DNA from 3 places in the Gracilibacillus sp. HCP3S3_G5_2 genome. Region 2 is predicted to be linked to each of the others. Evidence: predicted binding sites of a transcription regulator. Region 2 holds the regulator's gene; each other region holds the start of a gene.

Region 1 (2,212 bases), on a different contig from region 2:
TGATAAATGTAAAGAAAACTACTTCTCCAGCATCGATAAGTCCTAAAGGAATGGCGCTGATAAAACCTACGAAGTCAATTGGATTACTTTCAAGTGTTTGGTAGGAATTCGGATCAATTGTTGTTCTTCCTTCGGGTCCATCCACTCTATCATAAATTCCTGCAGGGATAATGTAGGTTGCCAAGGCGGCGAGTGTTGCTAATATAAAAAGAATTGAGTAAATATGTGGCATTTTAAATTTGCGTTGCTTCTTAGGTTTCAGATTATACGCTGCTTGTTGTTCCATGATTCCCACCCTTTATAAAGAAATTCTATTAAGTTAGTATGTAATTTAATCAAACAATGAGTGTTAAGTTAATTAACATCATAACTGGAAAGGGAGGAGAGTGTCATTATTGCTTTTAGCTAAAAATAGTAAGTGGAATTATTGATTTTATATAACGTAATATGCTAGAGAATTAATAATGGTGGAAAAGAGTAACGGAATAGCCGTGAAAAATTAATACATGTAAAAATGATAATTAGTCGTTAAAATGCAAAAATGAAGGAGTATAACTTTCTGACCTTTTCTTATATTGTGGTTATATTTTCTAAAATTGGACACCCTAATAATAACAAAGCTCGATTGGAGGGTCATTATGGGCAAACTATGGTTATTATTAAATGGTGTCGTTGTTTTAATAGTTGGGTTCATTAGTTTTCAATCATTTTTTGAACAAGAGGGATCAGAAGAAAAAGAGCAAGAAGTAATGGTCATGTCACAAGACCCGCTAACAATTGAACTAACTTTAGAAAAACAATATATAGATGGTAATATTGAAACAGACTATGTAAAGGAAACGATAGCTTCAATGGAAGATTTTTGGTCAGAATATCAAGAATGGCAAGTAGTGGAGCAGAAAGAAGGTTTTATCCGATTCCGTAAAGAAGTCGATGATATTTCTCCATATCTGAAAGCAAACGGATATTTTGGCATCAAGAATGGTCAACTAACTATTTTTGAAGGTGTTCCCGTTCAGGAGTCTGCTGTGCAATCTTTTTATCAAATTGATACAGAAGAACTTGAAACACATTTATATGAACAATTAAAAGAGGGAATAAAAATTAATACGAAACAAGATTATTTAGAGGTATTGGAAACATTTCGGTCTTATCAAGATGTGGAAGCAGTTAATAGTTGAACGATGAGTATTCATCGTTCGACTTTTTAATTGGAATAAAAGTATGGTTCATTTCCATTCTGCTCAGCATAATATTTCTACATGGGGAATCTGTTGTACTATCTTATTATCTATTAATGGTTGGAAAGTGTGACTCACTTACTTTCATTTATTCTGCCATCTCTTACCTTGATAAACGATCTAAGATAAGCTAAGATTAAATACGAACGTATGATTGTAAATAAATATAGAAATTGGATCAAAGAGGAGTTCGTGATATGATTGCGTATATAAATGGGGAAGTAGCAGAAATAACTGAGCAAGCGATTATTTTGGAAACAAATGGGGTTGGATATGAGGTGATTTGTCCAAATCCTTATCGTTTCCAAGCACGAGAGGGAGAAAGGCAAAAGGTCTATACTTACCATTATGTAAGAGAAGATGCCCAAATTTTATACGGATTTCGAAATCAAGAAGAAAAATCATTGTTTGCTCAAATTCTAAACGTATCGGGCATTGGTCCAAAAGGAGCACTAGCTGTTCTAGCTACTACTTCTGTACGAGACTTTGTGGTGGCAATTGAACAAGAAGATGAAAAATTTTTAACAAGCTTTCCAGGTGTCGGAAAAAAAACAGCGAGACAGATGATTCTTGATCTAAAAGGAAAGCTACCTTTTGACTACCAAACAGAACATATGTCGCAAGGACACGAAAGTGTTCCTGAAAGTAATGAAGCATTACAAGAAGCTATTGAAGCATTAAAGGCACTTGGTTATTCAGAAAAAGAAATTAATCAGATAAAACCAGTACTAACAAAAGAGCACAGTGATACAGCTGATACATATATACGTAAAGGTTTAGCACTATTATCAAAATAAACACTTATCTATATTTATCGCTTAGTAGAAAAAATAAATTTTCAATGATAGCTATGATAAGTTAAGTTTTTCAATGAAGTAAGGTGAAAGGAGACCTATAATGGAAGAGCGGATCATTTCAAGTGAAATACAAGAAGAAGATGTAGTAGAAGAGCTCAGTCTCCGCCCGAAAGT
Region 2 (2,212 bases):
TAAGTTGCTCCGAAGATGACTTATAGTCTGAAAGCTGTCGTATGATCTCTTGATTTGACTTGCTAACATGATTTATTTTTTCTTTTATCTCTTGCTTTACATCTTTTTCCTCTTTCAATAAACATTTTAGTTCATGATTTTTCTTCTCAAGCAAATGTAGCCACTCCCTTGCATCCTGTTCAAATTTTTCCTGCTTTGTAGTTCTTTCAGATAGATGTGCTAAACTAATACGCAGTTCATTCCAATTTTTCGCCTCTGTAAATTCATATTGCTGATGCCTTTTATTTATATCCTTCACTTCTTTGGTTATAGTTTCATTGAATTTTTTCTGTTTATGAATTAGTTCAGCGAAATAATCCGTTTTAAAATAACGTTGATTTGGAACTTGAATCTCTCCTTTATGTTGAAATACACTTGAATGTTCGGATTTATTAATAAATAGTCCCATAAATGTCATCACCTTCTAACGCTTTTTCTTATTATATGCGTCTTCCTTAAAAATCGATAATTGACCTAGATGGGACTTAGGAGATATAGAGTTAAAGATAATGTGGATGGAATAATAATCCAAGACAACTGAATACCAACTAAAAAGCCAGTAGCTTCACTTCAAGACGAAGAATTGAAGATGCTCATCTGCTCGTGTATTAGATATAGCATGGGCTCAGGGGGATATTTCCTAGAAGTTTTGTAGAGGAAATAACTTTATCGATTGATGAGATGAACATGGGGAGAGGAACAGTTTTTGCAGATGATACCTTCTCGACAGCATTGATGGTAGAAATGAATCTAAGAACCTTTATTGGTAATTAGGAAGATACTTTTTCTTATAAGCGGCCGTTGACTACTAATACCAGCGAATCTAGTGCTCTGATGGGTTTATATGTTTTACTAGAATATTCAAATTGATACCAATTACCACACGATTGAAGACAATCGTCATAATCCAAGGAAGCTTTCCCGACATTTAATTTACATAATAAAAATACAGTAAATAATGGTAGAAAAAAAGTGCGACTTAGACAAGTGCGCACTTTCCATTAATTATATACTACGATACAACCCTACTACTTTACCCAAAATACTAACATTTTTATAAATTAAAGGATCCATCGTTGCATTTTCTGGTTGTAAACGTATATGATCTTTTTCTTTAAAGAATCGTTTTACTGTGGCCTCACTTTCTTCGGTCATTGCTACCACAATATCACCATTTTCTGCTGTATTTTGTTGTTTGACAATTACTTTGTCACCATCTAAAATGCCAGCTTCGATCATACTGTCTCCTTCGATAATTAATACAAATAATTGCTCGCTTACATGCATTTCATTATGAGGAATAGGGATATATTCTTCGATATTTTCTACCGCGGTTATCGGAAGGCCGGCCGTAACTTTCCCGATAACCGGTGCAAATGTGGCTTCGGTTTTTGGAATTTCCAATTCTCCGTCTTGTGGAAGTACCTCTATAGCTCTCGGTTTAGTTGGATCACGTCTGATATAGCCTTTTTTCTCTAATCTCGCTAGATGACCGTGAACGGTTGAGCTTGACGCTAAACCGACTGCTTCACCAATTTCCCGAACAGATGGTGGATATCCTTTTAGCTCAACTTGCTCTTTAATATAAGCTAATATCTCCTCTTGTCGTTTTGATAGATTTGTCATATTTAAATCTCCTTACACGTATTATTTATTAATCAAATTATAGCATAGGAAAATAAGTTTTACAAACATTCGTTCGAGAAAACAATTGACATGAACATTTGTTCGTGTATAATATAAATACGAACAAAGGTTCGAAGGAGGCGATATTATGTTAAAAAATATATCTAAAGTTGACATTTTTTACTTGATTACTTTTATACTAGCTATTGTCTTTTTCTATTATTCAGCAGTAACAAGTTTATAGCATAAAGGAGTAAGTTTAACCTATGGCAAAAGCGATCATATACTGTCGTGTAAGTACCGAAAAGGATTCCCAAGAAACATCTATTCAACGACAGCAAGAAGAATTACACATGTTTGCAAATAAATATAAAATGGAAATTCATAAAATCATCCAGGAAAAACAAAGTGGGTATGAGATTGAACGTGAGGGTATTTTTGATATGTTAGAGACATTTCAGAATGGACAGGCTGATACCCTCCTTATCCAAGACGAAACGAGGCTAGGAAGAGGGAATACTAAAATTGCATTACTTCATCAATTAAA
Region 3 (2,212 bases), on a different contig from region 2:
ATTTTTCGGTAGTGCACTTGCCCCGTTCGGTGTGCAAACCTTTTTTGATACATTTATAAATATGGCACCAGCTCCAGGACCACGCCGTACCACAGAAGAAGTAATCAGTCCTGATTATCCTGATTTTTCCGGATTCATTTTCAAAATCCAAGCGAATATGAATCCCCAACATCGTGACCGAATCGCCTTTTTACGTGTTTGTTCTGGTAAGTTTGAACGAGGAATGAATGTGACACTTGCTCGTACTGGAAAAACCATTCGTCTTGGTCAGACTCAACAATTTGTTGCTTCCTCACGTGATACGGTAGAAGAAGCCTATGCGGGTGATATTATCGGTGTTTATGATCCAGGTTCTTATCGAATTGGTGATACATTAATCGAAGGTAAGAAGACATTTGAATATGATGAGTTGCCACAATTCCCACCGGAAATGTTTCAGCGAGTAATGGCGAAGAATGTGATGAAAGCCAAGCAATTTAGAAAAGGAATTGAACAGCTTGTTCAGGAAGGTGCGATCCAATTGTTCCGTGGTTACCCAACTGATTCGATGATTATCGGTGCGGTTGGACAATTACAGTATGAAGTATTCCAGCATCGTATGAAGAATGAGTATAATGTAGAAATTATGCTTGAATCAATCGGTGATAGGATTCCGCGCTGGTTGAAAAAAGAGCAAGTTGATCCGGCCTTATTTGATGAGCGGAATTTATTAGTGAAAGACAGAGAAGATGAATTTCTCGTATTGTTCAAAAATGACTTTGCCCTTAGATGGTTCACCGATAAGCACCCAGAGATCGAGTTGATCGATTTATATGAAGTAAACCAATACGATCAAACTACCTAATTAGTGAAATTTCGATGAATTTACCATTCTTTCCTTTGAGTTTAAAGGGTTATGAAGTAATAGGGAAATCATCAAAAATAATTGTATGAGTTATACACTCATCGATAATCAGAAAACTAATACTAGCGGAGGTAGAATGCTGAGACTCCTGCGGGAACAGCACGAGCTGAAGATCCATTTCGTGAAGTGCTCTTCTTCACGAAGTTAGCTGAAGCCGTTCCCGCTAAAAGCGAAGTATTCTGCCGCTGCGTTATGAGGACATCTATCCAAAGCTACGGAAAAAAATGCGACACTCTTAGAAAAAGAAGGTATTTTTCCGTAGCGATAAGATAGCCCCATTTTGAGCTATACATCTTAATTGTAGCATTTTTTATATACAACCTCGTATTTTCTCCCATATTGAACAGCCCCTCTATTATTATAAACATTTATTTTTATCATCACTGTACCTTTGGTTATAATGAAAGAAGAGAATCCAAAACCAAAAACGAATATTTGTTCGCTTTTTGTTGGGATATAGTGTATACTATAACCAGTAAATGAGAACGGAGGTATGAAGGTGGAAGAACAAACATTTTCTTTACAAGCACCTTATCAGCCGCAAGGTGATCAACCTCATGCAATTAAGGAGCTTGTGACTGGCATAGAGAATAAGAAACGTCATCAGACCCTACTAGGTGCTACGGGGACCGGAAAGACGTTTACCATCAGTAACGTTGTCAAAGAGATCAATAAACCAACTTTAGTGATTGCCCATAACAAGACACTAGCTGGTCAATTATATAGTGAGTTTAAAGAATTTTTTCCGAACAATGCTGTCGAATATTTTGTTAGTTACTATGATTATTATCAACCGGAAGCATATGTGCCGTCCACTGACACATTTATTGAAAAAGATGCGAGCATTAATGACGAAATTGATAAATTGCGCCACTCGGCAACATCTGCATTATTTGAACGTCAGGATGTTCTAATTGTTGCCAGTGTTTCTTGTATCTACGGTTTAGGTTCACCGGAAGAATATCGTAGCCAAGTGCTTTCATTGCGAGTAGGGATGGAAAAAGACCGGGATGAGCTATTAAGGGGGCTTGTTGATATTCAGTATGCTCGTAATGACATTGACTTTCAACGTGGTACGTTCCGTGTTCGTGGTGATTCAGTCGAGATTATTCCGGCATCACGTGAAGAGCATTGTGTTCGCGTGGAATTTTTCGGTGATGAAATCGACCGGATTCGTGAAGTGGATGCATTGACAGGTGAAATTATCGGGGATCGTGATCATATTGCCATTTTTCCGGCATCACACTTCGTTACCCGTGAGGAAAAATTGAAAGTAGCGATGGAAAATATCAAAAAAGAATTAGATGA

What was found. Region 2 encodes LexA, which represses DNA repair genes until DNA is damaged. Its sites were predicted from a motif close to CGAACATATGTTCG; they were not measured.
Region 1: ruvA (Holliday junction branch migration protein RuvA) is a predicted target of LexA. The motif match lies at 1,385-1,398, and genes of this name have one in related genera.
Region 3: uvrB (excinuclease ABC subunit UvrB) is a predicted target of LexA. The motif match lies at 1,333-1,346, and genes of this name have one in related genera.

What each region holds. Positions count from the first base shown of each region.
Region 1 is NZ_JBQHXU010000003.1:205,199-207,410, reverse strand. Features, by position in the region: gene ACTNEP_RS06025 (YfcC family protein) at 1-286, opposite strand, end outside; gene ACTNEP_RS06020 (BofC C-terminal domain-containing protein) at 639-1,181, shown strand; gene ruvA (Holliday junction branch migration protein RuvA) at 1,439-2,038, shown strand; gene ruvB (Holliday junction branch migration DNA helicase RuvB) at 2,139-2,212, shown strand, end outside.
Region 2 is NZ_JBQHXU010000008.1:15,247-17,458, forward strand. Features, by position in the region: gene ACTNEP_RS12605 (hypothetical protein) at 1-448, opposite strand, end outside; gene lexA (transcriptional repressor LexA) at 1,045-1,665, opposite strand; gene ACTNEP_RS12615 (YneB family resolvase-like protein) at 1,932-2,212, shown strand, end outside.
Region 3 is NZ_JBQHXU010000002.1:455,335-457,546, reverse strand. Features, by position in the region: gene ACTNEP_RS04760 (peptide chain release factor 3) at 1-844, shown strand, start outside; gene uvrB (excinuclease ABC subunit UvrB) at 1,404-2,212, shown strand, end outside.